3 regions of the Rhodococcus sp. NPDC003382 genome follow, and region 2 is predicted to be linked to each of the others. Evidence: riboswitches for the same ligand, from Rfam matches in the RefSeq annotation. Region 2 holds a riboswitch; each other region holds the start of a gene.
What was found. A riboswitch is a leader RNA that binds a small molecule or an ion and turns the genes downstream of it on or off. The one in region 2 is predicted to bind thiamine pyrophosphate.
Positions count from the first base shown of each region.

Region 1: another riboswitch for thiamine pyrophosphate. It lies ahead of thiC (phosphomethylpyrimidine synthase ThiC); the one in region 2 lies ahead of ACWDUD_RS15350 (TenA family protein).
Region 3: another riboswitch for thiamine pyrophosphate. It lies ahead of thiO (glycine oxidase ThiO); the one in region 2 lies ahead of ACWDUD_RS15350 (TenA family protein).

Region 1 covers NZ_JBSFRH010000032.1:9,472-19,784, reverse strand. Annotated here, with positions in the region: gene ACWDUD_RS20690 (cutinase family protein) at 1-1,357, opposite strand, end outside; gene ACWDUD_RS20685 (radical SAM protein) at 1,683-2,285, shown strand; gene ACWDUD_RS20680 (NUDIX hydrolase) at 2,248-2,958, opposite strand; gene nadA (quinolinate synthase NadA) at 3,039-4,070, shown strand; gene ACWDUD_RS20670 (L-aspartate oxidase) at 4,067-5,638, shown strand; gene nadC (carboxylating nicotinate-nucleotide diphosphorylase) at 5,642-6,508, shown strand; gene ACWDUD_RS20660 (PHA/PHB synthase family protein) at 6,633-8,315, opposite strand; TPP riboswitch at 8,643-8,752, shown strand; gene thiC (phosphomethylpyrimidine synthase ThiC) at 8,751-10,313, shown strand, end outside.
Region 2 covers NZ_JBSFRH010000020.1:40,432-50,744, forward strand. Annotated here, with positions in the region: gene ACWDUD_RS15330 (hypothetical protein) at 1-108, shown strand, start outside; gene ACWDUD_RS15335 (ABC transporter ATP-binding protein) at 196-933, opposite strand; gene ACWDUD_RS15340 (ABC transporter permease) at 930-1,724, opposite strand; gene ACWDUD_RS15345 (ABC transporter substrate-binding protein) at 1,705-2,724, opposite strand; gene ACWDUD_RS15350 (TenA family protein) at 2,709-3,428, opposite strand; TPP riboswitch at 3,421-3,518, opposite strand; gene ACWDUD_RS15355 (amino acid adenylation domain-containing protein) at 3,791-10,313, shown strand, end outside.
Region 3 covers NZ_JBSFRH010000013.1:86,529-96,841, forward strand. Annotated here, with positions in the region: gene ACWDUD_RS11650 (M28 family metallopeptidase) at 1-1,321, opposite strand, end outside; gene ACWDUD_RS11655 (TetR/AcrR family transcriptional regulator) at 1,408-2,043, shown strand; gene ACWDUD_RS11660 (enoyl-CoA hydratase-related protein) at 2,040-2,702, shown strand; gene ACWDUD_RS11665 (ABC transporter permease) at 2,757-3,533, opposite strand; gene ACWDUD_RS11670 (ABC transporter ATP-binding protein) at 3,533-4,462, opposite strand; gene thiG (thiazole synthase) at 4,539-5,324, opposite strand; gene thiS (sulfur carrier protein ThiS) at 5,317-5,532, opposite strand; gene thiO (glycine oxidase ThiO) at 5,532-6,593, opposite strand; TPP riboswitch at 6,591-6,705, opposite strand; gene thiE (thiamine phosphate synthase) at 6,732-7,421, shown strand; gene ACWDUD_RS11695 (NUDIX hydrolase) at 7,426-8,274, opposite strand; gene ACWDUD_RS11700 (hypothetical protein) at 8,403-9,779, shown strand; gene ACWDUD_RS11705 (glutamate ABC transporter substrate-binding protein) at 9,797-10,313, shown strand, end outside.

The DNA.
Region 1 (10,313 bases), on a different contig from region 2:
CGAGCGCGTCCGCGGAGGCGCTCTTCGCGGTGGACTTGGGCAGTTCACCCTTGTCGGCCTGTTCGGCCAGGTGGGTGAGCCACTGGGCGGCGTATTCGGCCGAGGTCAGCGGCTTGCCGTTCGCCGCGTCCGCGTCGCGCCAGTAGTCGAAGTGGTGTCCGCTGACCTCGCCGAGGGTCTGCTGGTAGGGATCGCTCAGCGCGACCGGGATGGTGTTCGCGTTGTCCGCGATGAAGCCGATGATCTCGTTGCGCACCTTCGCGGGCAGATACACCAGGTTCTCCGCCGCACTGAGCTTCAGCTCCGTGTCGGCGGCGACGTCCGTCGGCTGGGTCGGCGTGTAGCTGGGATCGGACACCTTGATCAGCACGTCGAGGAAGGTCTCGTCGGACTGCATCCAGTTGCCCTGCGCCTGGATGTCGGCGAACGCGAGCATCGCGACGCGGCCGACCGTGACGGCCAGGTCCTGGCCGGTCGCCAGGGTGAGGCCTTCGTCCTGCATCCGGTCGATGTTGAGCTGCCGGCCGACGTTCGAGGCGAGTTGGAGCAGAGCGATGTTCTCCGGGGCGTCGCACGTGAAGTCGCCCTCGGAGCAGAACGAGGCGATCCTGCCGTCCAGCGCGCCGAAGCTGCCGCTGGTGTCCGTCGCGATGCCGCTGCCGTCGGCGCTCGTGTTCCCGGACTGGTAGGGGCGGTCGTATCCGTCGGGATTGCGGAACGGATCCTGCGCGCCGGGGAACGGACCCTCGCCCGCGGTGCGGCCGGCGTCGGCGAGGATGACGACACCGACCACGTAGTTCGGGTCGACGATGTCGTACGAGCCGTCCTCGTTCGGTTTCTGGTTGCCGATCTCCATCGCGGCGCGGCGGGCCACGTCGGCGCCCTCGCTGTATCCGACGATCGCGAACTGCGTGTTCGGGCACTCGGCGCGGATCGCCTTCATCACGGTCTGGGCGTTGTCGACGCCCGTCTCGACCGCGTCCTCGTAGGTCGCCATGTGCGCTGGATATTCGACGTAGAACGCGGCGTAGTCCTTGCCGGCGTCGCGCGGGGCGTTGACCACCGGGTCGACCCAGGGGCTGTTGTAGTCCCCGGACATCGCGGCGGGCAGCGTCGTGCCGTCGGGCGTGGTGAGCATTGCGTGCTGACCGGTGCGCGGGGTGTCGGTCCGGCCGCCGATGGCGATGCTCACCATGTCGTGGCATTCGTTGGTCATCGCGACCAGAGCGGTGTCCGTTCTGACCGGCGTGTCGGTCCCCGTCACGGCGACCGCTACCAGCGCCGCCACTCCCAACACTGCCGGGGCCGCCAGGCCCGCTGCGATCCGCCGTCGGTGCGACGCCGTCTGCTCTGCCATATCCGTCCAATCCGGTTGTGGTCACCCATCGACCACCCCGCAATGGGGTGCCCCCGCGTCACAGGGCATGTCGGCTGCCCCGGCGACGGCGTTACATTTCCGTGGGCCGCGTCGCCGATCTGTGTCCGGTACCAGGTGGTGCCGGCTGCGGGCGAATGAGCGAAAACGCAGCGGCCCTGTGGCTTCGACTCGTAGGATGTCGGACGCGCCCAATGTTCCCTGAGGGCTACGCGGTGTGGCCTGATGGCTACCGCGGGCTCTGCATCTCGATTTTGTCGTGGCACCGACCGTTGCATGTCGAATACTGCACGGGAGGAACGAATCCGTGGCCGATGACGACAACCCGACCCGAGCGCCCTTCTCCGTGCCGCCGAAAGTCTCTGGGCCGGCTGGTTTTGCTGGGAGAGCCCGGACGGCTCCGGACTGTGAGATCTGGTTCACCATCGGGCAGGCGTGGCCGCGGATCACGGCCGAGGCGTATGCACTCGGCCGCCGGAAAATTCAGTTCATCGGAGGGGAGCCGCAGCTCAATCCGGCATTCGGCCGGCTGCTGCGCCGGAGTGTCGACGTCGGATTCGATTTCGTCGAGGTGTTCACCAACCTCACGCGGCTCGACGAGGCGACCCTCGAATTCTACACAGCCAACGGAATCCATTTCGCCACCTCGGTCTACTCGGACGATCCCGCGGTCCACGACACCGTCACACAGGTTCGGGGGAGCCATCGGCGCACGACCGGAAACCTGCGCCGGCTGATCGAACGGAAGGTGCCGACCCGTGCGGCGGTACTGGCGATCGACAACGACACCGCGGGGTTCCGAGGATCGAAGCCTCGGTGCGCGGTCTCGAATCATCCACCGCGCCCGGATGTTCGATCCGGCGCGATCCATCTCAGCCGGGCGGGCGCAGGGCGGCGAATTCGTCGGTGACGCGCAGGCGTGAGTCGGTGAACCGGTAGAGGGCGGCGGGGCGGCCCCCGGTGCGTCCGGGCGGGGCGGTCGTGCCGGTTGCGGTCAGCACGTTGCGGCGCTTGAGAACTCGCTGCAGGTTCGTCGCATCGACCTGGTAACCCAGTGCGGCGCAATAGATGTCGCGCAGTTCCGACATGGCGAACTCCGCGGGGGCCAGCCCGAATGCGATGTTCGTGTAGGACAGCTTCGCCGCCAGGCGGGCACGGGCGTTGTCGACCATCACGCCGTGGTCGAAGGACGTCTCCGGCAGGTGCGCCACGGGATGCCAGGCGGTGTCGTCGGGCAACTGCGGATCCGACGTGCTCGGTATCAGGCCGAGATAGGTGGACGCGATGGTACGGGGGCCGGGGATGCGGTGGGGGGCGGAGAACACCGACAACTGTTCGAGATGGGAGACCTCGCGCACATCCACCTTCTCGGCGAGCTGGCGGCGCGCAGAGGCGGTGAGGTCCTCGTCGTCGCGCAGCTGCCCACCGGGCAGCGACCAGGTCCCGGCCTCCGGATCCAGGGCCCGCTGCCAGAGCAGAACCGCCAGTTCCGGCCCGGTTGCGGGGTTCTCGGGGGTGGCCGGAAAGTGGCGAACCTGGAACACCACGATGAGCACTTCGTGATGAGTGTTACTATGTGGCATGTTTTCGATCCTAAGTCGAAAACCCCCGAATACGGAAATCCGGGCGCAGCCCGCCCCGGATTGCACGAAGGAGCCAGTCCATGACCACGATCGAGTGGGCGGGAGCCGCCGCAATCGTCGACGGCCCCGGCGGCTACGCCGGCATCGACGCGACGCCGGAGTGGGCCGAGGAGGTCCGTCGGCTGGCCCGCGAGCGCAACGCGACGCTGCTGGCGCACAACTACCAGCTGCCTGCCATCCAGGACATCGCAGATCACGTCGGTGACTCCCTCGCGCTCTCGCGCATCGCTGCCGAGGCGGAGGAGGACACCATCGTCTTCTGCGGCGTGCACTTCATGGCCGAGACCGCGAAGATCCTCAGCCCGAACAAGACAGTGCTGATCCCGGACGAGCGCGCCGGCTGCTCGCTCGCGGACTCGATCACCGCAGATCAGCTGCGCGAATGGAAAGCCGAGTACCCGGACGCCGTCGTCGTCTCGTACGTCAACACCACCGCCGAGGTCAAGGGCCTGACCGACATCTGCTGCACGTCCTCGAACGCGGTCGACGTCGTCGCCTCCATCGACCCCGACCGTGAGGTGCTGTTCCTGCCCGACCAGTTCCTCGGTGCCCACGTCAAGCGCGTCACCGGCCGCGAGAACATGCACATCTGGGCCGGCGAATGCCACGTCCACGCCGGCATCAACGGCGAGGAACTGGCCGCCCAGGCCAAGTCGCACCCGGACGCGGACCTGTTCGTCCACCCCGAATGCGGCTGCGCCACCTCCGCCCTCTACCTGGCCGGGGAAGGCTTCGTGCCGGACGACAAGGTCAAGATCCTCTCGACCGGCGGCATGATCGACGCCGCGCGCGCGACCGGCGCCAAGCAGGTCCTCGTCGCCACCGAGGTCGGCATGCTCCACCAGCTCCGCAAGGCCGCACCGGGCATCGACTTCCAGGCCGTCAACGACCGCGCCTCCTGCCCGTACATGAAGATGATCACCCCCGCCTCCCTGCTGCGTTGCCTGCGCGAGGGCAAGGACGAGGTGCACGTGGACCCGGCCGTCGCCGAGCGCGCCCGCCTGTCCGTGCAGCGGATGATCGCCATCGGCAATCCCGGCGGCGGCGAGTGACGACGCCTACGGGGGTCGGCGTGGGCTGGGAGGCCCGCGCCGACCTGGTGGTCGTGGGCGGCGGGGTTGCGGGACTGACCGCGGCCCGCGCGGCCGCGCGGCGCGGCCTGACCGTGCTCACCCTCAGCAAGGGCGGCCCCACCGACACCTCCACCCAGTACGCGCAGGGCGGCATCGCCGTGGTCGCCCCGACCGGGGACAGCGTCGACTCGCACGTCGCCGACACCCTCGCCGCCGGTGGTGGCCTGTGTGACGAGGACGCGGTCCGCTCCATCGTCAGCGCCGGCCCGCACGCCGTCGCCGCGCTCACCGATCTCGGTGCCGTCTTCGACCGCGGCCGCGACGGGGACGTCGCCCGCACCCGCGAGGGCGGGCACTCGACCCGGCGCATCATCCACGCCGGCGGCGACGCCACCGGCATGGAGGTGCAGCGCGCGCTCAACGCCGCGAGCCTGCCCGTGCTGTTCGGGGCTGCGGCCGCCCGGATCCTCACCGATGCGCGCGGCGTCACCGGAGTCCTCGTCCTCGACGAGCGCGGCCTCGGCGTCGTGCACACCCCCGCCGTGCTGCTCGCCACCGGTGGGCTGGGCCAGCTGTATGCGTGCAGCACCAATCCGTCCGGCGCCACCGCCGACGGAATCGCACTGGCGTTGCACGCCGGTGCCGCGGTCGCGGACGTCGAATTCGTGCAGTTCCACCCGACCGTGCTGTACGCGCGGGGCGGCGAGGGCCGGCGCCCGCTCATCAGCGAGGCGGTCCGCGGCGAGGGCGCACGCCTCGTCGATTCCCGCGGCGCCTCGATCACCGCAGGCGTGCACCCGCTCGGTGATCTCGCACCCCGCGACGTGGTCTCCCGTGCCATCGCCGAGCGGCTCGCCGTGCTGGGGGAGGAGCACGTGTACCTCGACGCCCGGCACCTCGACGGCTTCGCCGAACGGTTCCCGACGATCACCGCCTCGTGCCTGGCCGTCGGTCTCGACCCGGCAGTCGACCTGATCCCGGTCGCCCCGGCCGCGCACTACTCGTGCGGCGGCGTCGTCACCGACGTGCACGGCCGCACCGCGGTGCCCGGCCTGTACGCGGCGGGGGAGGTCGCCCGCACCGGCCTGCACGGTGCGAACCGGCTGGCGTCGAACAGCCTCCCCGAAGGACTCGTGCTCGGCGAACGCGCCGGGCACGCCGCCGCCGAGGAACGCGCCGGACTGCGCGTGGAAGCGACCGACGCGACGTTGCCGGCCCGCCGGCGCGCGGACCGCGCGACCCTGCAGGCCCTGATGACGCGCCACGCCCCGGTCGTCCGCGACGACGCCGGGCTCGCCGCGGCCCAGGCCGGCCTCCTGGACGCCGAGTACGCCCTGTGCGCCGACGCCACCGCGCTCGAGGACGCCGCGCTGACCGTCACCGCGGACGCGCTGCTCGTCGCGGCACGCGCCCGCACCGAGAGCCGCGGCTGCCACACCCGCAGCGACTGCCCCGACACCGATCCGGCGCAGGCGCGCAGCCTCGAGATCCGCCTGGTCGACGGCGACGTCGCCCTGACCATCCCCGACCTGACAGGAGTGCGTTAGACAATGGCCACCGAGTTGCCCGAAGGCCTCGACCGCGAAGAGATCCTCACCCTGATCCGGGTCGCGCTCGACGAGGACCTGCGTTACGGCGCCGACGTCACGTCCGAAGCGACGGTGCCGGCGGACGCGGTCGCGGCCGCGGCGGTGGTGCCGCGCTCACCGGGCACGATCGCCGGCGTCGACGTGGGCCTGATGGTCCTCGACGAGGTGATCGGCGACGGCAACTACCAGGTGCTCGACCGGGTCCAGGACGGGCATCGGGTGCAGGCCGGTGAGCCGGTGCTCACCGTCGAGGCGCCGACGCGGGGCCTGCTCACCGCCGAGCGCACCATGCTGAACCTGATGTGCCACATGTCCGGCATCGCCACCGCGACCGCGCACTGGGTGGACGCGGTCGCCGGAACCGAGGCGAAGATCCGCGACAGCCGCAAGACGCTGCCCGGGATGCGCGCCCTGCAGAAGTACTCGGTGCGCGTCGGTGGCGGCGTCAACCACCGCATGGGTCTCGGCGACGAGGCGCTCATCAAGGACAACCACGTCGCCGCCGCCGGTTCGGTGGTCGCGGCGCTGCGCGCAGTGCGTGCGCACGCCCCGGGCATCCCGTGCGAGGTCGAGGTGGACAGCCTCGAACAGTTCGACGAGGTGCTCGCCGAGAAGGCCGAGCTGATCCTGCTCGACAACTTCCCGGTGTGGCAGACGCAGATCGCGGTGCAGCGCCGCAACACCCACGCGCCGCAGACCCGGCTCGAATCGTCCGGTGGGCTGACCCTCGAGGTCGCCGCGGACTACGCGCGCACCGGCGTCGACTACCTCGCGGTCGGGGCGCTCACGCACTCGGTGACGGTCCTCGATCTCGGCCTGGACATGTAACACCGGTTCGGGCGTCGATCCGGCGCGAATCTTCCTCCGCGCCAGGCGAAGTGAGCGGAGTCGGCCGCGGTGACGAGAGCTCGGCACCGCGGCCGCTGTCCTGATGCAGGGTGCAGGCCGGTGGTCAGTCGGCGGGAAGGTCGCGCACGTACCGGCCGGGGGCAGCCTCGAGCGGCGGATACCGGTCGCTGCCGGGTGCGGCGGGTGCGGCGGTCTCCTCTCCGCTGCGGGCGATTGCCCAGTCCGCCCAGGCCTCCCACCAGCTGCCCTGCTGTCGTTCGGCGTGCTCGAGCCAGGTGTCCGGATCCGGGCCCGGTGTGCCGCCGGTCCAGTAGTGGGCCTTGGGGTTGCCGGGCGGGTTGACCAGGCTGGCGATGTGCCCGGAGAAGCTGAGCACGAACTCGGTGTCGCCGCCGAGCAATTGGGTGGTGCGGTAGCAGCTGCGCCACGCGGTCAGGTGATCGGCGATGGCACCGGAGACGAAGGTGGGCACGGTGATCGACTTCAGGTCCACCGGCGTGTCCAGCACGGTGAGCCCGCCCGGCTCGACGAGCAGATTGTCGCGGAAGATGTCGAGGAACTGACCGTGCAGGGCGCCGGGCAGGTTGGTGCCGTCGGCGTTCCAGGCGAGGATGTCGAACGCCGGCGGGGTGCGTCCCATCAGGTAGTTGTTGACGACGTAGTTGAACACCAGATCGTTCGGACGCATCCAGGTGAACGCCGAGCCCATGTCCCGGGCGCTGATCAGGCCCTTGCGGCGCGAGCGGCCCTTCGCGAACCGGACCAGCGCGGGGCGCGCGAACGCGCCGAGCAAGGCCGGGTTACCGAAGTCGAGCATCGTCACCGCGTACGCCATGCTGTGCACCCGGTCATCGCCCTGAGCGGCGAGATGGTTGAGCGCCGTAGTGGCGAGGATGCCGCCGGCGCAGAACCCGATCAGGTTCACGTCGTCGCTGCCGGTGATCTCCCGCACCTCGTCGATCGCCCGGAGTATCCGCGCGGCGTAGGTGTCCATGTCCCAGTCGCCCTGCTCGGCGCTGGGATTGCGCCACGACAGCATGAAGGTCTGCAGGCCCCGGCCGACGTTGTACTCGACGAAGCTGCGTCCCGGCCGCAGGTCCAGGAAGTAGTACCGGCCGATCGGTGGCGGCACCACCAGCACCGGCCGGCTGCGCACCGTGGTCGTGGTGGGGGTGTACTGGATCACCTCGGCGACCGGGTCGCGGGAGACCACCGCTCCCGGGGTCACCGCGAGGTCCTTACCGACGGTGAAGGCGTCGCGCGGCACCATCGACGGCATGCCCCGGTTCTCGATCACATCGGAGACGAAATGCTTGGTGCCGCGCACCAGACTGAGTCCGGCGGTGTCGAACGCTTCCTTCAGTGCCGCGGGGTTGGTCCACAGGTAGTTCGTCGGGGCCAGAGCCGCGGTGAGGATGTCGGCTGCGAATTTGGCCTCGGCCGCCCGGCGCGCGTCGATCGCGCGGCCGACGTCGTCGACCACGCCGTCGACGGCGCCCGTGGCCGCCAGGTAGGTCTGTTCGAGGCGGTGGTAGGCCGGGTGTGTATCCCATGCCGGGTCGGCGAACCGGCGATCGCCCTTGGCCGGGGCCACCGTCGACCGGCCGACGGCGATCTTCGCCAGTTCCTTGCCGAACGCGGCGCTGTGCCGGGCCACTGTCCGTCCGTGGCCGAACACATCGGCCAGGGCGCCGAGGGCCATCCCGAGCCCAGGGGGTGCGACGTCCTCGCCACCGCCGATCGATTCCTCGACGTCGTCCCTGATCACGGGTCGTGTCTGGGTCATCGCGGGTCTCCCTTCGACACCTGAATTGTCGCACCGCATAGGTGCCGTGGCGGCCGACGATATCGAATTGCATTACAAGACAGCACATTCAAGCAGTATGTATCTCGACGCGGAGGAGCTCGGCGCGACGTTCCGGACGACGGAAGCAGCGGTGTACGAATGGATATCGACAGCACCGGGTGCGATCTCGGCGATGCCCAATCCGCGTGACCACGAAACATCCATCGTGACCACGAAACATCCATCACAGCAACGCAAGTCCCTGAAGGCGCACCGTCGGTGCGGACCCTGGTGGGATACCCGGGCCGGCAACGGTGTTAGTGTCGGTGCCGTCCACACGGGAGCCCTATTGCAGGGGCTGAGATCGGGCTGACGCAGCCTGCGACCGTCGAACCTGTCCGGGTAATGCCGGCGAAGGAAGTAGGCACAGTTCCGATGAGCGCATCGAACCCCCATGCCCTGACCCATGTCCACGACGAGGAACACGACCTCCACGTTCCCGTCACGGAAATCCGCTTGGAGAACTCCCCGGGCGGGGTCCCGAACCCGCCACTGCGGGTCTACCGCACCGAGGGTCCCGGCAGCGACCCGGAGGTCGGGCTCCCGCCGGCACGGGCCTCCTGGATCGCCGCTCGCGGCGACGTCGAGCAGTACCCGGGCCGGGAACGGGATCTGCTCGACGACGGTCGCTCGGCCGCCCGGCGTGGTGAGGCGTCCCGGGAGTGGAAAGGCCCCCGCCGCGTCCCGGTGCGGGCGAAGGCGGGCCGGACGGTCACGCAGATGCACTACGCCAGGGCCGGGATCATCACCCAGGAGATGCGGTTCGTGGCATTGCGGGAGAACTGCGATGTGGAACTGGTACGCACCGAACTGGCGGCGGGGCGGGCGATCATCCCGGCCAACATCAACCATCCCGAGTCCGAGCCGATGATCATCGGCAGGGCGTTCCTGGTGAAGATCAACGCCAACATCGGCAACTCGGCGGTGACCGGCTCCATCGCCGAGGAGGTGGACAAGATGCGCTGGGCCACCCGCTGGGGCGCGGACACCGTGATGGACCTGTCCACCGGCGAGGACATCCACACCACCCGGGAGTGGATCATCCGCAACTCCCCGGTGCCGATCGGCACGGTGCCGATCTACCAGGCCCTGGAGAAGGTCAACGGGCAGGCGGAAGCATTGACCTGGGAGATTTTCCGCGACACCGTGATCGAGCAGTGCGAACAGGGCGTGGACTACATGACCATCCATGCCGGGGTGCTGCTGCGCTACGTGCCGCTGACCGCCGAGCGGGTCACCGGCATCGTCTCCCGGGGCGGGTCGATCATGGCCGGGTGGTGCCTGGCCCACCACGAGGAGAATTTCCTCTACACCCACTTCGACGAGCTCTGCGAGATCTTCGCCCGCTACGACGTCGCTTTCTCCCTCGGTGACGGGCTGCGGCCCGGGTCGATCGCCGACGCCAACGACGCCGCCCAGTTCGCCGAGCTGGACACCCTCGCCGAGCTGACCGCCCGCGCCTGGGCCCACGACGTGCAGGTCATGGTGGAGGGGCCCGGCCACGTCCCGCTGCACCTGGTGCGGGAGAACGTGGAGCGGCAGCAGAAGCTGTGTCACGGCGCGCCCTTCTACACCCTGGGCCCGCTGGTGACCGACATCGCCCCGGGCTACGACCACATCACCTCCGCGATCGGGGCCGCCGAGATCGCCCGCTACGGCACGGCGATGCTGTGCTACGTCACGCCGAAGGAGCATCTGGGACTGCCGAACCGGGACGACGTGAAGACCGGGGTGATCACGTACAAGATCGCCGCCCACGCCGCGGACCTCGCCAAGGGTCATCCCGGTGCCGCCGAGCGTGACGACGCGTTGTCGAAGGCGCGTTTCGAGTTCCGGTGGCGGGACCAGTTCGCTCTGTCCCTGGATCCGGAGACCGCCGAGGAGTTCCACGACGAGACGCTGCCGGCCGAACCGGCCAAGACCGCGCACTTCTGCTCG
Region 2 (10,313 bases):
GCTCGCGAAATCCGGGTCACCTTCGCGGAATCGGGAATCGACGCAGTCACTTTCGCGCCTGCGGACGATGTGGTCGTTCTCCGTCCGTTCCTTGTCAGGCATCGTTGATTCCTCGCGAGGGGAAGAGTCCGACCGGCGCACTTCGGTATTCGTTCGAGCCGGTTCATCGGTCGGCCGAAGGTTGCGTCGTGACCTTCACTTCGTGTGGAGGATGTCGACGAGTTCGCGTTCCAGCGCCACGAATTCCGGGTCGGTGAGGGTCTCGAGCGTGCGCGGCCGCGGCAGCGGGACCCGCACCTCGTGCCGGATCCGCGCCGGGCGCGGGGAGAGCACGAGCACCCGATCGGACAGCAACACCGCCTCGCGCACGTCGTGCGTGATCATCAGCACGGTCCAGCGGTCCCGCATCCACACGTCCTGCAACCACAGCTGCATGTCGGTGCGGGTCAGCGAATCCAGCGCGCCGAACGGCTCGTCGAGGAGCACGACGTCGCGGCCCTGCACGACCGTGCGTGCCAGCGCCGCCCGTTGGCGCATCCCGCCGGACAGTTCCCCCGGACGCGCATTCTCGAACCCGGCCAGCCCGAACGCGGGGAACAGCTTCGCGGCACGCGCCCGGGCTTCGGCGCGCGGGATCCCCTGGACCTCGAGGCCGAGCGCGCAGTTGTCGACGACGCTGCGCCACGGGAACAGCAGGTCCTTCTGCGGCATCAACGCGGCCCGGCCGGGCGCGGCCGGTGCGCCGCCGACGGTGACGGTGCCGGTGTCGGGGGTGTCGAGGCCGGCGATCAGCCCGAACAGCGTGGACTTGCCGGAGCCGCTCGGTCCGATCACCGACACGAACTCGCCCCCGGCGACGTCGAAGTCGATGCCGTCGAGCACCGCGCGGTCCGCGAAGGAACGGTGCACCGCGGAGACGGTCACGGCGGTCATCTGCGGCTCCCCGTGGACAGGGCCCAGGGCGCGACGATCCGCTCGACCAGGTAGGTGAGCAGATACAGCGCCAGCGACAGGGCGGCGGTGACGAGCACCGCGGCGAGCACCAGATCGGTGCGGAACGAGTTCTTCTGGGTGCTCATGTAGATGCCCAGCCCCGACGTGGCCCCCACGTACTCGGCGAACACCGCGCCGACCACCGCGTAGGTGATGCCGATGCGCAGCGCCGTGAAGAACCGCGGCAGCGCCGACGGCAGGCGCACGTACCGGAACACCTGGCCGCGGGACGCGCCCATGCTGCGCAGCAACGCCCCGGCCTCCCGGTCCGCGGCGGCGAACCCCTCGATCAGCCCGATCGCCATGGGGAAGAACGTCGCCAGCGCGATCACCAGGACCTTCGGCAGCAACCCGAAACCGAACCAGATGATCATCAGCGGGGCGATCGCGATGATCGGCAGGGTCTGCGACACCACGAACAGTGGCACCAGCGCGCGGCGCAGCCACGGCGAGAAGTCCACGACGATCGCCAGGGCCCACGCAACCACGAGGGACACCGCGAACCCGATGATCGTCACCTGCAACGTCGACCACGTGTGGGCGGCCAGGTCGTCGCGGTGCGCCCACCCCTGCCCGAGCACCCGGGCGGGGGAGGGCAGCACCTGCGGGCGGATCCCGGAGACCGTCACGTACAGCTGCCAGAGCGCGACGAGCGCGAGCACGACCACCGCGGCGGGGGCGGCGATGCGGACCCAGCGCGGTGACGACGGGTCAGGACGTGAGGTAGTCATCGGTGAAGTAGGTGGACCAGTCCGGCTCCTCGGTCAGCGGCCGGCCGTCGGGTCCGGCGAGCAGACCCTTCTCGTACAGGAACCGCGAGTAGCCGGTCCAGCGTTCGAGGGTCTGGGTGCCCACGTTCCCGTTCTCGTCGCGCAGCTGGTCCGCCGAGAGCATGCGCTGGCTCTCGAAGACGAGCGCTTCGTCCTCGAAGGCCCCCGGGTTGGCGTCGATGAGGTCCCGGGCGGCGCGCTCGGGATCCTCGGCGGCGATCTCGTAGCCGCGCTGAACGGCCTGCACGAACGCGCGTGCCTGCTCCGGGTGTTCGGCCAGCCAGTCCTCGTTGCCGCTGATCACGATGGCGTAGGCGTCGGGGAACCCGTAGTCGGTGTACGAGAAGTAGCGCATCGGCAGGCCGCGATGTTCGGCCTCGATGCCCTCCCACGCGAGATAGGACGCGGTGAAGTCCGCGGTTCCCGAGTACACCGCCTCGTACGCGGACGTGCCGAGGATGACGGACGTGAACTCGCCGCGGCCACCGTCGTTGCGGATGACCTGACGCAGCGTCTCCTCGTCGCCGGGATCGCCGAACCCGGCGTAGATGTGACCGTCGAGGTCTCTCGGCCGCGCGAGATCGGCGCGGTCCGCCTTGACGGCGATGCCGGTCGCCCAGTGCTGCAGCGGGGCGAGCACCGAGACGGTGTGCGATCCGGCGGCGCGGGCGAAGGTCGTCATCCCCTGGGTGGAGATGCCGAACTCGGCGTTGCCCGCGTCGACGAGGGTATCCGGGGTCGTGTTGTTGTACGGCAGGATCTCCACGTCGAGACCGGCCTCGTCGAACAAACCCTCCTGCATCGCCACGTACAGGCCGGTGTGGTTGGTGTTCGGCGTCCAGTCCAGTGCGAAGCGGATCGTGTCGTCCGATTCGGACGAGGAACAGGCGGGGACCAGGGCGATCGCGACGATCGCGACCAGCAGGGCGGTGAGGCGGCGGAGAGTCACGATTCCGGCCATTCCTGCCGGTGCAGCGCGGTGTCCCAGAACATCAGCTCGTAGCGGGTCGCGACGGTGAACGCGTCGAGCATCGCGGCACGGTCGGCGTCGGTGGCGGCGACCGCCGCGGCGTCGACCAGTTCGCGGGCGGTCGCGACCGCGGCGTGGAATTCGGGGGCGTCGTAGGTGGTCACCCACTGCGCGTACGGGTGCTGCGGGTCGGTGGCGAGGACCCCGGAGGCGCGGGCGGCGAGGTCGCGGCCCACTTCGGCGTAGATCCAGAAACACGGCAGCACGGCCGCAGCACCGACCGCGTACGGCTCGGTGGCGACGGTCGCCGTGAGATAGGAGACGTACCCGAGGCAGGCGGGGGAGTGGGCGGGCGCGGCCTCACCGGGCGGCAGAACCCCGCCGGTGAGCAGGCTCTTGTGCAGCGCCGACTCCTCGGTGGCCGCCGTGGCGGCACTGGTCGCCCAGAACGCGGCGGTTGCCGGATCCGGGGACTTGGCGGACAACAGCGCGAGGGCCTTGGCGTACCCGGCGAGGTACAGCGCGTCCTGCTCGATGTAGAAGCGGAAGGCGTCGAGCGGCAGCGTTCCGTCGCCCAGGCGGTGGAGGAATTCGAGGTCGTCGATCGACCGGCGCAGCGTCTCGGTGTGCTGCCACATCCGATCGGTGAAGCGGTCGGTGGAAACAAGAGGCGAAACGTCGACAGGCACAGACATGCCGGGACATCCCTTCGTCAGCATTACCTGATGCAGGTTCTACGGGTGTGATCTCAGCCCCGCGCGCGCGGAGCACCCCGTGTCGGACGAACGCGACCTTAGCAGGGCGTTCCGCGCAACGGGCCCCCGGGGTACCGGACCCGGGGGCTGCGCCGGGAATGTCCGGACAACCTGTTCCGTGGACACAAAACAGCCTGTATGTTTGGCGATCGTCAGCGCGGTCTCCGGCGGTGTGAAGGGCCCGACGATTCCGTGCGACGACCATGCTGCGAGACCTCCCGGCTCGCGCTCGGGCGGTCGCGGGAGGGTGTCGACGGCGACTCCGCCTGCGCACAGCGATGTGGGGAAAGGTGGAATACGGGATGCGGGATGTCGAGGATTCCGGACGGTCGGAACTCGAGAATCTGCCGCGACTGATCGCGAATGTCGTCTCGCGTGACCCCGAACGGGTCGCTCTGGTGCGCGACGGTGCCGTCGTCACCTACGCCGGCCTCAACGAGGAACTGGCTGCGCTCGGCGCCGCCATGGGCGACGCGATCGGACCCGACGCACTCGTTCCCGTCGTGCTCACCGGACTGCTGCCCGGGCTCGCCGGGAGTGGTCCCGACGAGGTCGCCGTCGCTCTGGCCGAACTGTCCGAGGACCTCGCCGCGTTCGCGGGGGAGGAGCAGGCGTCGCCGGAGCCGGCGCGACCGGACACCCTGCCCGCCGCCTTCGCCGCGCAGGCCGCCGCCACTCCCGACGCCGTGGCCGTCGAGTTCGACGGCGCCGAGTACACCTACGCCGAGCTGGCGGACCGGTCCCGGCGGCTGGCCCGCCGCCTCGTCGAGTCCGGTGTCGGGCCGGGTCTCACCGTCGCCGTCGCCCTGCGCCGGTCCTTCGATCTGCTCGTGGCCGTGTACGCGGTGCTCGAGGCAGGCGGTGCGTACGTGCCGCTCGACCCGGACCATCCCGCCGAGCGACTGGCCTACATCCTCGAGGTCGCCGAGCCCGCGGTCCTGCTCACCGAGACCGCTGCGCCGGTGCCCGCAGACGGGATCGAGGTGCTCGACGTGACGGCCCTCGACCTCGGATCGGAATCGGCGGACCCGCTCACCGATGCCGACCGCCGTCGTCCCCTGCACGCCGCCGACACCGCCTACGTCATCTTCACCTCCGGATCCACCGGCCGGCCCAAGGGCGTGGCGGTGACCCACGAGGCGATCGTCACCAACCTGCGCTGGCGCCAGGAGCAGTACCGGCTGGGACCTGCGGACGTGGTGCTGCACAAGACTCCGGTCACCTTCGACGTGTCCGTGTGGGAGTTGTTCTGGCCGTTGCAGGCCGGCGCGCGTCTTCTCGTCGCCGTGCCCGAGGGGCACCGGGACCCGCGCTACCTGGCGGATCTCATGCGCGACCGCGGGGTCACCGTCGCGCATTTCGTGCCGTCCATGCTCGCGGTGTTCGTCGCCGAGGCCGAGCTCGATTCGCTCACCCCTCTTCGGTACCTGTTCGCATCCGGTGAAGCGCTGCCGGCGCGTATCGCGGTACTGGTACGGGAACTGCTGCCCGGGGTCGCGGTCCACAACCTGTACGGGCCCACCGAGGCGGCCGTCGACGTGACCCATCACGAGGTCACCGATGCCGACATCGACTCGGTGCCGATCGGCGCGCCCATCGCCGACACCGACCTGCTGATCCTCGACAGCGCCCTGAACTGGGTTCCGGCCGGCGCGGAGGGCGAGTTGTACCTGGCCGGAACACAATTGGCGCTCGGATATGTCGGCCGGCCGGACCTGACCGCGGAACGGTTCGTCGCCAATCCCTACGGGGCGCCCGGCGAACGCATGTACCGGACCGGCGACCTCGTGGTGCGTTCCCGCTCGGACGAGCTGGAATACCTCGGACGCAGCGACTTCCAGGTCAAGATCCGCGGACTGCGCATCGAACTGGGTGAGATCGAGGAAACCCTCACCCGGCAGGACGGCATCGCCCAGGCCGCCGTTCGCGTGCATGCCGACGAGACCCTGGGTGATCGCCTCGTCGCGTACGTGCGGCTGCACCCGGGCGCCACGTGGGACGAGGAGGCGCTGGGCGCCGCGCTCTCCGCGTCCCTGCCCGACTACATGGTCCCGACCGCGTACACCGTGCTCGACGAGTTCCCGCTCACCACCAGCGGCAAGCTCGACCGCGCGGCACTGCCCGCGCCCGAGACCTCCGCCGCGACCGGTGACGATCGCCCGCTCGAGACGGCCACCGAGACGGCGGTCGCCGAGGTGTTCGCCGAGATGCTCGGGCGGGATCGGGTCGGCGGCGACGACGACTTCTTCGCGCTCGGCGGCAACTCGCTCGCCGCGGTCCGCGCGGTCTCGCGCATCTCGGCCCGAGTCGGCCGGCCGCTGTCCGTCCAGGACTTCTTCGACGCACCGACCGTCGTCGAGGTGGCGCGGTTGCTGGACCGCACACCCGGCGAGGACCGCGCAGACGGCCCGTTGGCCGCCGGACCACGGCCCTATCCGGTGCCGCTGGCGCCGTCGCAGACGCGGCTGTGGGTGCTCGATCGCCTCGATCCGGGCTCGTCCCTCTACAACATCCCGCTCGTGGTCCGCCTCACCGGCGACCTCGACGTCGACGCGTTGCAGCAGGCCGTCGGCGACCTCGTCGAACGGCACGAGGTGCTGCGCACCGCCTACCCGGAGGTCGACGGCGAAGGCACCCAGCTGGTGCTTCCGATCGGCGCCGCCCAGCGTGCCGTGCCGGTCGAGACCGTCGCCCCGGACGAGGTTCCGGCCCGGATCGACGCCCTCGTGTCGGAGGGCTTCGACATCGCCGAGGCCGCCCCCGTGCGCACCCACCTGCTGCGGGTGGCGGACGACGAGCACGTTCTCGTCGTCGTCGTCCACCACATCGCCGGCGACGGATTCTCGGCGGGACCACTCACCCGCGACCTGATGCGGGCCTACGGCGCCCGCACCGCGGGAGTGGCGCCCGAACGCCTCCCGCTCGCCGTGCAGTACGCGGATTACGCGCTGTGGCAGCGTGATCGGCTCGGAGATGCCGACGAGCCGGATTCGCTCATGGCGCAGCAGCTCGCCTACTGGCGCAAGCAACTGGCCGGCCTGCAGGACCGGCTCGAGCTCCCCACGGACCGGCCGCGGCCGGCGGTGGCGTCCCAGTCCGGTGCCGCGGTGCCCGTGGAGATTCCGGCGGACGTCCACCGCGCGGTGGTGGACCTGGCGCGGGCCACCGGCACCACCGAGTTCATGGTGGTGCACGCGGCGCTCGCCGTGCTCCTCGCGCGGCTGTCCGGGACCGCGGACGTCGCGGTCGGCACCCCGTCGGCCGGTCGCGGGGACGCGGGCCTCGACGACCTCGTCGGCATGTTCGTCAACACGCTGGTGCTGCGCACCCCGATCGACGCGGGGGAGTCGTTCACCCGGCTGCTGACCCGCGTGCGCGACATCGACCTGGAGGCGTTCGGCAACCAGGACGTGCCGTTCGACTGCATCGTCGACGACCTCGCCCCGGCCCGGTCGCAGGCCTACCACCCGTTGTTCCAGGTGATGTTCGCCTTCCAGAACCTCGACGCGACACAGCTCGAGCTTCCGTCGCTGACCGTCACCACGGTCGACGTCCCGACCCGGCGGGCGAAGTTCGATCTGCAGGTCACGCTCGCCGAGCGACTCGGCGACGACCACGAGCCGGGCGGCATGTTCGGTGAGGTCGCCTACGCGACCGACCTGTTCGACGAGGGCACGATCGCGATGTTCGTGCGGCGCTTCGTGCGGATCCTCGCCGAGGCCACCGCCGCCCCGGACCGTGCAGTCGGCGATCACCGCCTCCTGGATCGGGCCGAACTCGGCACCGTGCTGAGCCGCTGGAACTCGACGGACCGGCCGGTGCCGCCGGCCACGGTGCCGCGGCTGCTCGATGCGCAGGTCGCGCGCACTCCGCATCTGCAGGCCGTCGTCGACGACGACGGGATCCTGACCTACGCGGATTTCGCCGCCCGGGTGCACCGGCTGGCCCGGCGGCTCGTCGCGTCCGGGGTCGGACCCGAGCGCACCGTCGCGGTCGTCGCACCGCGCTCGGTCGAGCTGCTGGTGGCGGTCCATGCGGTTCTGCACGCCGGTGGGGCGTACGTGCCCGTCGACCCCGATCAGCCCGCCGCGCGCACCGAGCGGGTGCTCGCCGCGGCCCGGCCCGTGGCGGTGCTCGTCGGCTCCACGGTGGAGTGGAGCGACGAGGGCCGGGCGGTGCCCGTGCTGCGGATCGGCGACTTCCCCGACCTGAGCGGTGCGCCGCTGCACGACTCGGAGCGGCTCGCACCGCTGCGTCCCGACAACACCGCGTACGTGCTGTTCACCTCGGGCTCGACCGGTGAGCCGAAGGGTGTCGCCGTGCCGCATCGGGCGGTGGTCAACCAGCTGTTGTGGATCGCGGATCTGTTCCGGATCAGCGTCGCCGACACCGTCCTGTGGAAGACTCCGGCCACATTCGACGTCTCGGTGTGGGAGATGTTCGCGCCCTTGGCATCCGGAGCCAGGATGGTTGTCGCCGCGCCGGATGCGCACCGCGACGCGCGGCAGCTCGCCGACATCATCGACCGCCGCGCGGTCACCCTCACCTCGTTCGTGCCCTCGATGCTGTCGGTGTTCGCGACGACGGTGCCCGATCCGGCGGCGCTGCGCACGCTGCGCGCGGTCGCCGTGGCGGGGGAGGCGCTGCCCGCCGCGACCGTCGGCGCGTTCCGGGCGGTGTCCCGCGCGGCCGTGCACAACCTCTACGGGCCCACCGAGTTCACGGTGCACGCGACCTCGGCGCTGGTGCCGCCGATGCCGTACCTGGCGACGCGGCCGGTGCCGATGGGCCGGCCGGTGTGGAACACCCGTGCGGTGGTGCTGGACTCGCGGATGCATCCCGTCCCGGTCGGGGTCAGGGGTGAGCTGTACCTGTCCGGCGTCCAGGAGGCCCGCGGCTATCACGGCCGGCCGGACCTGACGGCCGAACGATTCGTCGCCGACCGGTTCGGCCCGCCCGGCGCGCGTCTGTACCGCACGGGCGACAGTGTGAAGTGGACCCCCGAGGGGCAGCTCGTCTACCTGGGACGCACCGACTCCCAGGTCAAGATCCGCGGCGTGCGCATCGAACTGGGCGAGATCGAATCGGCGCTGCTGAACCGGTCCGAGGTCGCACGAGCGGTCGCCACGGTCCATCACGCCGACGCCGGTGATCGGCTCGTCGCGTATGTCGTGCCGGTGCCGGCCGACAACGCGAACGATGTGGATCCCGGTGCCCTGCGCAGCGCGCTCGTCCGGGTTCTGCCCGCCCACCTGGTGCCGGACACGATCGTCGTCGTGGACGACTTCCCGGTCACGTCGTCGGGCAAGCTCGATCGTGCGGCCCTGCCCGCGCCGGTGTTCGAGACCCGCGAATTCGTGGCGCCCGCAACGAAGGTCGAGCGGATCGTCGCGGACGTGTTCGCCGCGGTCCTCGACGCCGAGACCGTCGGTGCGCAGGACGACTTCTTCGCGCTCGGCGGGAACTCGTTGTCCGCCACGCAGGTGGCGGCGCGGCTTGCCGACGAACTGGGTGTCGAGGTGACCGTCCGGTCGCTGTTCGACACCCGCACCGTCGCCGAATTCGCTGCGCTGCTGGAGGATTCCGAGCCCGCGGTGGCCGTCGCCGGTCCGGTGGCCGGCCCGCGGCCGGAGCAGGTCCCGCTGTCCTGGTCGCAGTCGCGGATGTGGTTCCTCAACCGGTTCGACACCGGTTCGGGGTTGCACAACATTCCGCTGGTGGTCCGGCTGTCGGGGACCCTCGACGTCGACGCGCTGGGCGAGGCGTTCGGTGACGTCGTGGCGCGGCACGAGGTGCTGCGCACCGTCTATCCCGAGGTGGACGGTGCCGGCCTGCAGGTCGTGCTGCCGGTCGAGCAGGCCCGGCCGCAGTTGCCGATCCTCGACGTGCCCGCGGACCGGCTCGACGAGGAGCTCATCGCCCTCGCCGGTGCCGGATTCGATGTCACCGCCGAGGTTCCCGTGCGGGCCCGGCTGCTGCGCGCCGGGGACGACGAGTACGTGCTCGCGGTGGTCGTTCACCACATCGCGGCGGACGGCTTCTCGGTGGCCCCGCTGATCCGGGACCTCATGGCGGCCTACGCCGCCCGCGTCGCCGGGCAGGCACCCGACTGGGAACCGCTGCCCGTGCAGTACGCGGACTACGCGCTGTGGCAGCGGGAGATGCTCGGCGACGAATCCGATCCCGAATCGGCACACAGCCGCAAACTGGCCTACTGGCGGGAGCGCCTGGCGGGACTGCCCGCCCAGCTCGACCTGCCCGCCGATCGGCGCAGGCCCGCCACGGGATCCGGCCGCGGCGGCAGGATCCACATGAGGATCCCGGCCGCCACCCGCGCCGCGATCGACGCCACGGCCGAGCGACACGGTGCGACCCCGTTCATGGTCGTGCACGCCGCGCTGGCGCTGCTGCTGTCCCGGCTGTCCGGCTCCACCGACATCGCCATCGGGACCCCGTCGGCGGGCCGCGGTCACCCGGTCCTCGACGATCTCGTCGGCATGTTCGTCAACACGGTCGTGCTGCGCACCGAGATCGACCCCGCCGAGTCGTTCACCGCGTTCCTGTCCCGGGTCCGGGACATCGACCTCGGCGCACAGGCGAACTCGGAGATCCCGTTCGAGCGGCTCGTCGAGGTGCTCGAGCCCGAGCGGTCGCCGGGGCGGCATCCCCTGTTCCAGGTGGCGCTGGCCTACCAGAACTTCGCCCGGCAGGAGCTCACGCTGCCGGACCTGACCGTTGCCGAATTCCCCGTCGAGACGCACCTGTCGAAGTTCGACCTGGAGTTCGCGATCGGGGAGGCCGCCGACGACACCGGCGCGCTGTCCC
Region 3 (10,313 bases), on a different contig from region 2:
GGTAGTTCGGGTCGAACGGCGTGTCGGCCTCACCACCCCACTTGCCCGCCTGGTCCGGCGACTTGCGTTCGTCGGCGCCGCTGAACACACCACCGGCCGGGATCCCGGCTTCGACGAACGGGCCGTAGTCCGACCGGCCGTCGAAGTCGGTGCCGTCGGCGGCGACGCCGCGGGACTCGAAGAACGACCGGAAGGTCTGCTCGATGCCGGCCGAGCCCTCCGGGCCCGGACCCGACCCCACGGCATCCGAGTCGTCGCCGTCGTAGACGAGATATCCGGGATTCGGGGAGCCCAGCATGTCGAAGTTGAGATACAGCGCGATCGCGTTGCGCTCGTCGTCGGACAGGGATTCGACGTACCGCGTCGAGCCCACGAGGCCGATCTCCTCGGCGCCCCAGAACGCGAACCGCACCGCGTTGGCGACGTTCGGGTCGGGGCCGAGTTGCAGCGCGGTCTCGAGCACCGCGGCGACACCGCTGCCGTTGTCGTTGATGCCGGGGCCTTCCGGGACGCTGTCGAGGTGCGCGCCGACGACGACCACGTTGTCGGTGTCGCCGGTTGCGGTCTGCGCGATCACGTTTCGCGAGCGGATGTCCTCGATGACGGTGTCGACGATCAGCGTCGCGCTCGTACCCGTAGCCAGCGCGGCACCGTCGTCGCCGCTGACACCGGCCGCGGGTATGAACCGGTCGCCGTCCTCCCCGAGGGTGCCGCCGGCGAGCGGTCCGGGTTCGTTGTTGACGACGAGGAGCGCCGCGGCCCCGCGCTCGGCGGCGGCCTTCTGCTTGTCCGAGAACGGGCACACACCCCGGTCGACGACGGCGATCGCCCCGGCGACGTCGAGGTTGTCGTAGTCGGTGGCCTCACAGCCCGGGGTGTCGTCGGCGGGAACCCGCACGAGGCGGGCGGTGATCCCGTCCGGACCGGTCGACGGCGACATCGCGAGGACCCGCAGTTCGACGGGTGCGCCGTCCACGGTCAGCGACGCGTTCTCGACGTCGAACGAGGTGACGTCGAATTCCGGTGTCTGCACGTCGAACCCGGCGTCGCGGAGCTTTCCGGCCACATAGTCGACGCTGGCGTCGTAGCCGGGGGTCCCCAGGGCCCGGTTGCCGTCGTTCTCGGTGGCGATGCGTTCGAGTTCCTGCAGGTGCCCGAGGACCGCGTCGAGCTCGACCGCCTCGGCGAGTGCCGGTCCGTCGAGCGGCGGCGCGGGCGGCGCGGGCGGAGCAGATGCGTTCGAGCAGGCGCCGACCCCCAGCGCCGCGGCGACGATCACGATCCCGGTCAGATTCCTCGCGTTCGCCACGGTCCACCCCATCCGGCGAGGATACCCACACGACCTTCTCCGACCCGGTGGACGACACCGTACCGATAACAGAGCACTTGCTCTGTTATGGTGTGCGCATGGCCCGCACCCGCACCTACGACCTCGACGGCCTGCTCGACGCCGCCGAGCGCATCGCGGCCGAATCCGGTGCCGCGGCCGTCACACTCAGGGCCCTGACCGACGCCACCGGCATGTCGAACGGCGCGATCTATCACGCCTTCGGGTCGCGTCTCGGCGTCGTCGGGCAGGCCTGGCTGCGCGCCGGGCGCCGCTTCCTCGACGTCCAGCGCGAGGCCGTCGACGCCGCCCTGGCCGACCGCGACGCCGAGGCCCCGGCGGTCGAGGCCGTCGTCGCCGCCGCCGACGCACCCGCCGTCTTCGCCGAACGCCACCCGACGTCGGCGCGGCTGGTGCTGACCGTGCGCCGCACCGACCTGCTCGGAGCCTCACTGCCCGAGGACCTGGCCCGCGAACTGTTCCGCCTCGACCACGAACTCGGCGAACTGATGGCGGAACTGGCCACGGCACTGTGGAATCGGCGCGACGGCGCCGCCGTCGACGTCGTGCACTCCTGCATCGTCGCCCTGCCCACCGGACTTCTGTTGCACACCAACAGATATCGCGATCCGGTTGCTCGTCGCCGACTCGCCGCCGCGGTCCGCGCGGTGCTGGCACTCGGCCCCGAAACCCACACCCCGAAAGGCAGACCATGACCGTCACCACGACCCGCCACGACACCGTCACCGTCCTGAACCTCGGCGACGACGAGAACCGCTTCTCCCCCGACTGGCTCGACCGCGTCGATGCCGCACTCGACGAGATCGAAGCCGGTGAACCAACCGCGCTGGTGACCGTCGCGAACGGAAAGTTCTACTCCAACGGCCTGGACCTGCAATGGCTCTCGGCGAACGGCGAGAAGGCCCAGTGGTACGTCGACCGGGTGCACGGACTGTTCGCGCGTGTCCTCACCCTGCCGGTCCCGACGATCGCGGCGATCAACGGGCACGCGTTCGGTGCCGGCGCGATGCTCGCGCTGGCCCACGACTTCCGGGTGATGCGCACCGACCGCGGCTTCTTCTGCCTGCCCGAGGTCGACATCCGGATCCCGTTCACGCCCGGGATGGCCGCGCTGGTCCAGGCCAAGACCACCCCCCGCACCGCGACCGCGGCAATGACCACCGGGCGACGATTCGGCGGACCCGACGCGCTCGCCGCCGGCATCGTCGACGCCACCGCCGAGGAATCCGCCCTGGTTACCTCGGCCGTGGGCACGGTCGCGCCGCTGGTCGGAAAGGACCCCGGCACGCTCGGAGCCATCAAGTCGACGATGTACGCGTCGACGATCGCGGCCCTCACGACCCCGCAGTCGTAGCCGTCGGAACGGATCCGCTCGGACCCCGGGCCACCGGGGTCCGAGCGAACCGCATCAGGCGTCGCGCCGGTTCACCACCGCCACGGCGGCGCCGAACACCACCAGCACGAACACCGCGAAGTACAGGAGCGCACCCCACGGGCCCCAATGGAAATCGATGCCCTGGTCGGTGCCCAGGAAGTAGTTGATGTTCGCGAACGGCAGGAACGGCTGCACGTTCCGGCCGAACGACCCGAACAGCCCGAACAGCGATTCGATGAGCATCGGCCACAGCAGCAGGATCGCGATGGTGCCGGCGGACTGACGCAGCAGGGCGCCCACCCCCACCGCCAGGATGGACGCGAGCAGCGCGAACAGCGCGGTGCCGTAGATCGTCCGCCACGTCGCCCCCTCGAGCACGAGGTCCCGTCCGGCCTCCGACCCGGCGAGCGCCTTCGTCAGATAGACCGCGGCCAACGCCAGCACCCCGGTCAGGACCGCGCCGAGCACACCGATCAGCAGTGCCTTGACGGCGAGGACGACCGTGCGGTTCGGCAGAGCCTGGAACGTGGAGCGGATCACGCCGAACCGGTATTCGCTGGTCACCGACAGCGCCGCCAGGATCATCAACACCAGCACACCGAAACCGGTCACACCGCTGACGGCGACGTCGACGGTGGGATAGAAGCGGACCGTTTCGTCGTCCGAGGACATCGACGCCTTCGCCGCCGCACCGAGGATCGCGGCCAGGCCCAGACCGAGCGCGACGATCACCACGGTGCACCAGAACGGCGACTGCACCGACGTCAGCTTGATGCGTTCGGCTCGCAACGTGTCGATCGCCACGCTCATCACAGGCCACCCTTCATCACGGAATCGGCGCCGGTGCCGTGGAACTGCACGTCGCCACCGGTCATCTTCATGAACGCCTCTTCCAGCGAGGCCTGCTGTCCGGCGAGTTCGTGCAGCACCACCGACCGGGCGGCGGCGAGCTCTCCGACCTCCGCCGCGGTCGCGCCGGTGACCACGAGCGCACCGTCGTCGTCGTGGACGGCGTGCCCGCGCTCGACGAGCGCGGCCCGCAGGACGTCGAGTTGGGGGCTGCGCACCCGCACCACCGCTTCGGAGGCCTGCGCGACGAATGCGTCGACGGAGGTGTCGGCGATGAGCCGGCCCCGCCCGATCACCAGCAGGTGGTCGGCGGTCTGCGCCATCTCCGACAGCAGGTGACTCGACACCAGAACGGTCCGGCCCTCGGCTGCGAGTGCCTGCATGAACCGCCTGATCCACACGATCCCCTCGGGATCGAGCCCGTTGACCGGCTCGTCGAACAACAGCACCTGCGGATCGCCGAGCAGGGCCCCGGCCAGACCGAGACGCTGTGACATGCCGAGCGAGAACCCACCCGCGCGTTTGTTCGCGACCTCGGTCAGGCCCACCTGACGCAGCACTTCCTCGACCCGCGACGCGGGCAGCCCGTTCGACGCGGCCATCCACCGCAGGTGCGCGCGGGCCGACCGGTTCGGATGCACCCACTTCGCGTCGAGCAGCGCCCCGACGGTGCGCAGCGGCCGCTGCAACTCCCGGTAGGGTCGCCCGCCGATCAGGGCGGTGCCGGCAGTGGGCCGGTCGAGACCGAGGATCAGCCGCATCGTCGTGGTCTTACCGGCACCGTTCGGACCGAGGAAGCCGGTGACGATGCCGGGCCGGACCGTGAACGTCACGTCGTCCACTGCCGTCGTCGATCCGAAGGTCTTGGTCAGTCCCGTCACTTCGATCATGACCCCTACCCTGCCCGATCCATCCGGAATGTGCAGGGACACGCCCGACGAGCAGCCGCCGGATCCGACACCGGCCCTAGGGTTCGAGCGGCGAGGACGCCTGCGCCCAGAACCGCTTCGGGATCCGTCCGGCGTGCCGGGCCCGGAAACCTGCCTCGACGGCGTGCCGCATCGCCGACGCCATGAGAGCCGGGTCCTTGGCCCGGGTCACCGCGGTCGCGAGCAGCACCGCGTCGCAGCCCAGTTCCATCGCGAGGGCGGCGTCGGACGCGGTGCCGATGCCCGCGTCGAGCACCACCGGGACACCGGCGGCTTCGACGATCATCTCGATGTGGTGCGGATTGGCGATGCCCAGTCCGGTGCCGATCGGCGAGCCGAGCGGCATCACCGCCGCGCATCCGACGTCCTCGAGGCGCTTCGCGAGGACCGGATCGTCCGTCGTGTACGGCAGGACCACGAACCCGTCGTCGACGAGTTGCTCTGCCGCCGAGACCAATTCGATGGCGTCGGGCAGCAGGGTGCGTTCGTCGGCGATGACCTCGAGCTTGACCCAATCGGTTTCGAGGGCCTCGCGGCCCAGTTGCGCGGTGAGCACCGCTTCCTTCGCGCCGCGGCAGCCCGCGGTGTTCGGGAGCGGGGTGATGTCGAGGCGGCGCAGCAGGTCGAGCACCCCGGTGCCGGAGGCGGCGTCGACGCGTCGCATGGCGACGGTGGTCAGTTCGGTACCCGAGGCGACGAGCGCTTCCTCGAGCACCGCGAGATTCGCGGCGCCGCCGGTGCCGGTGATCAACCGCGACGCGAAGGTGCGTCCGGCGATGGTCAGCTGCGGCAGGTCGTGTGCCGGGTCACGGAGCTCAGCCACCCTGGACCGCCGTGAGAATCTCGATCTGCCAGCCCTTTCCGACCGGTTCGGACCACCGCCCGCGCGGGAACACCGCGCCGTCGACGGCGATCGCGATGCCCTTCTCCGGCAGCCCCAGCTGCACCAGCAGTTCGGCGACCGTCGGCGCCTCGGCGAAGTAGTGGTCCTCACCGTTGACGGTGATCCCCACCGAGATCGGGTTCGTCATCACAGCCCTTCCTTCGAAAATCTTTGCGGGTCGGCGTTTTTCGCTTCGGCGAGCGGATCGTCGGCGAGTTCGGCGAGCACGGCGTCCGCGGTGATCGGGGTGAACAGGACCCCGTTGCGTCCGTGCCCGGTCGCGGCGACGACCCGTTCGGACAGCCGCCCGATCAACGGCAGGTTGTCCGGGCTCATCGGCCGCAGTCCCGCCGTCGCCTCGTACAGCTCGTACTCGCCGATCGCCGGCAGCAGCGCTTCCGCATCGGCGATGAGGTCCCGCACCCCGGCGACCGTCACCTGCGTGTCGTCGGCCTCGTACTGGGTGGCGCCGACGACGAGACCGTCGCCGCGCGGCACCAGATAGGCCGGCCGGCCGTGCACACTGCCGCGGATGGTGCGGCTCGGGGCGGGGGTGACACCGGGCCGGGCCCGCAACCGCAGGATCTCGCCCTTGACGGGCCGCACCGGAAGGCCCGGCCACAACCGGGCCGACGCCGAACCCGCCGCGAGCACCACCCGGTCCGCGGGCAGCGCGTCGAGCGAATCGACCGCGGTCGCGACGAACCGCACCCCGGCCTCGACGCAGGCGCGATGCAGGGCGTCGACGAGGATCCTGTTGTCCACGGCCAGTTCCGTCGGGGCGAGCAACCCGAGGCGGATCCGCGGGCCGAGCGACGGCTCGAGCTCCCGGATCTCGGCACGGGTGAGCACCCGCATCTCGTGGCCCTGCGCCTGCACCCATTCCGCGACGGTGCGCAGGTCGGCGGCGTCGGCGGCATCCAGCGCGACAGTGAGCGACCCGTCCGAGGTGAACAGGTCGCACCCGGTCGCGCGCTGCAACCGGTCCCCGAACTCCGGCCAGCGCGCGAGTGACGCCGCGCCCAGTTCCAGGACGTGTTCCTCGCCGGGCCAGCCCTCCGACAGCGGCGCGAGCATGCCACCGGCGACCCAGGATGCGCCCGCTCCGGGGGTCGGGTCGTGCACTGTCACGTCCCAGCCGGCGCTCGCCGCGCGCCACGCGATCGACAACCCGATGACACCGCCACCGACGACGGCTACCGTTCCCATCCTGCGTCCACCTCACTCCCTGCGCCGGCATGATCCGGGTCAGGTCATAACGGTCGGGGCCGGCAGGCCCCCTCTCAGCCCCGCGTTCCCCGGGACTCCCGTGTTGTCATCTCTCCCTCAGAGGTTACCGTCTGGGCTGTGACTTCCTATCGTGGCAACCATCCTTCACCTCGGGAACGACTCGCGGACGCGCGTCTGTACCTGTGCACCGACGCCCGCCGGGACACCGGCGACCTGGCTCGATTCGCGGAGGAAGCCCTCGCCGGCGGAGTCGACATCATCCAGTTGCGTGACAAGGACTCGGCGGGCGAGAAGAAGTTCGGCCGCCTCGAGGCACGCGACGAACTGGCCGCGCTCGAGATCCTCGCCGACGCGTGCCGGCGCCACGGCGCACTGCTCGCCGTCAACGACCGCGCCGACATCGCACTGGCGGCGGGCGCGGACATCCTGCATCTGGGTCAGGGGGATCTGCCGGTCGCCCACGCCCGCAACATCCTCGGTCCGGACATCGTCATCGGCCGATCCACGGGCAGCCGCGCACAGGCGTCCCTCGCCGAGATCGAGGAGGGTGTCGACTACTTCGCGTCCGGCCCGGTATGGGACACCCCGACCAAGCCGGGCCGCACCGCGGCGGGTCTGGAGGTCATCCGGGAGGTCGCTCAGTCGCATCCGACCCGTCCGTGGTTCGCGATCGGCGGGATCGACATCGAGCGACTGCCCGAGGTGGTCGCCGCCGGCGCCACCCGTGTCGCGGTGGTTCGGGCGATCACGAAGGCCGCCGATCCGCGTGCCGCGGCCGCTGCGCTGAAGGCCGGTCTACCTGCGTAACCGTCTACAGCCAGTCGAGGACGGTCGAGGGCGACAACGCGATCACCGAATCGGGCAGGCGCTCCCGTAGCCCGCGGTCGGCGGTCACGACCACCGTCACCTCCGACGTGAGGGTGGCGGTCGCCCCGGCGAGGCGGGCCAGTTCGTCGTCCCCGCTTCCGGTGGCGGCGTGCACCGGGATGCGGGCGTCCTCGACGATCGCGTCCCGGGCCTGGCCTTCGAGCACGGCCTCGATCTGCGTCACCCAGCCGAACCCGCCGTCGGGCAGTTCGAGGGTCCGGGGCAGCACCGCCGCCAGCTCGTTCAGCAGTGCCCCGGTCGCTCCCGGCCGGTCGCGCCACCAGCCGGTCGGGCGGGAGCCGAGCACGTTCGCGGTGTCGAGCAGGACCCGGACCACGCGGGTGCGCAGCGTCGGCCAGGACGCGGCGAACCCCGCGTGCAGCGCCATCGCCTCGACCTCGACCTCCGGCACCCATCGCAGTTCGGTGCTCTCGCCGTTGGGGACGGTGGCCAGCGGGATCCCGGCGTCGGCGACGACGGTCGTGTAGGTCCAGCCGCCGACGACCCCGGCGGTGACGCGCTCGGTTCGGACCGCAACCACCGACACGTCGATGCCGGTCTCCTCGTGCGCTTCGCGTACCGCGGCGTCGACGGTGCTTTCGTGGCTGTCGCGGGCGCCGCCGGGCAGCGCCCAGGTTCCGCCCTGGTGACTCCACGCGGCGCGGTGTTGCAGCAGCACCGCGGGCCGGCCGTCGGGCAGAGGCGCACGCAACAACAGCCCGGCCGCACCGTGCTTGCCCCACCGGCGATCGCCGTCGGGGCCGACGGCCCATCCGTCACCGTCACCGCGCATCGTGTCCGTCCTCCCTACCGGCCGCCGCGGGCTGTCGAACCCCTGTTCCGACGCACTCGCGCAGCGCATTCCTGTTCGTACTGCTTATATGCTCGCCAAGGACTGTGCAACACCGAAAGGGGCGATTGGTGGACCCTCGCCTACACCCCACGATCGACCCCGGCCCCGACCACGCCGAGCAGCGGGCCCCCGAGACACGGACCGCCCGGGTTTTCGAGCAGGGACGGTCGAGCGGCCCGCAGGTGCCCGACGATCTGGGTGCCGTGCTGCGCTCGACACCCGCCAAGCTCATCGTGCTCGGGACGCTCGTGTCGATCCTGGTGGCGATCTCGGGGTTCGTCGCGACCCAGACGGTGAGCAGCCGCAAGGCCACGCACGATCATCTGCTGTCGACGATCGAGCCGCTGGCGGACGCGTCCCAGGATCTCTACAGCGCGTTGTCCGTCGCCGACGCGGCGGCGGTCACCGGGTTCATCTCCGGCGGCATCGAACCGAAGGCCGTCCGCGAGCGGTACGAGCAGGCCGTGGCGGAGGCGTCGGCGCAGCTGGTCGCGGCGGCCATCGGTGCCGATGACGACCCGGACAGTGCCCGCCTCCTGTCGGGGATCTCCGGGCGGCTGACCGTGTACACGGGCCTGATCGAGACGGCCCGGGCCAACAACCGCTCGGGCAATCCGGTGGGCAGCGCGTACCTCGGCGAAGCGTCGAACCTCATGCAGACCTCGCTGTTGCCGATGGCACAGGAACTGCACATGCTCGGTGTCCGTGCCGTCACGGACACCCAGCACGCCGCGGTCCGGCCACCGTGGTTCTCGATCGGGTTGCTCATCGCCGCAGTGTCCGCGCTCGGCGGCATCCACCTGATCATCTCCCGCATCAGCCGGCGTGCCCTCAATCCCGGGTTGCTCCTGTCGATCGCCGCGACCGGCCTGCTGCTGGTGTGGCTGCTCGTCGCGGGGCTGGTGTCGTCGAGTGCGACGCAACGCGCCATCAGTGACGGCGCCGAGCCGCTCGGGACGGTCGCCGCGGCCCGCATCACCGCCCAGCAGTCCCGCACCGCCGAGACGCTGCTGTTGGCCCGGCGGGACAGCACCGGCGAATACGATGCCGCGTTCCGACAGTCCATGGCCCGGCTCGGCGAGCTACTGCAATCCCACCCGGGTGGAGACGCTGTCACCGACGATGCCGTGGCCCGTGCGATCGCCGCCCGCAACGAATGGATGGAATCGCACGAACGGACGGTGGCCGCTCTGCAGCGCGGTGACTACACCGCAGCGGCGGTCCTGGCGGTCGGTCCGGGTCCGAACGAATCGGCGGCCCAGTTCGCCGTCGTCGACGACGCCTTGGCCGAAGGCATCGAGGCGGCGCGCTCCGAGCTGCGTTCCAACGAGGACCGCGCCTCCCAGCTCTTGTCCGCGCTGGCACCTGCCGCGGTGGTGCTCACCCTGGTGTCGCTGATCGGTGTCACCATCGGATTGTGGCCTCGACTTCGGGAGTACCAGTGAGGAGCCGCGTGGCGCTGATGGTGGCGGCACTGTGCAGTGTCGTCGCCGTCGCCGGGTGCGCGTCGACGCCGGTGTCCCCGCTGCCCCGGGTCGAGGTCCCCTACAGCGAGGTGCCGCTGCCCGAACGCGCCACCTTGGCGCCCTCCCCCACTGCGCAACCGGAAATGCCCGACTGCGGGGATCCGACCGCGAGCCTGCGGCCCGACGGCGCGACGACCGGACCGACACTCGACGCGATCCGTGCCCGCGGCCGGCTGGTGGTCGGTCTCGACACCGGCAGCAATCTGATGAGCTTCCGTGATCCGGCCACCGGCCGCATCGCCGGTTTCGACGTCGACATCGCCCGGGAGATCGCGCGCGATCTGCTGGGGGATCCCGACCTGATCGACTACCGGATCCTCAACTCTGCCGACCGCGAGCAGGCGCTGCAGGACTCCACCGTCGACATCGTCGCCAAGACCATGTCGATCACGTGCGCCCGCCGGGAACGCGTCGACTTCTCGTCGACATACTTCCTGGCCCAGCAGCGGGTCC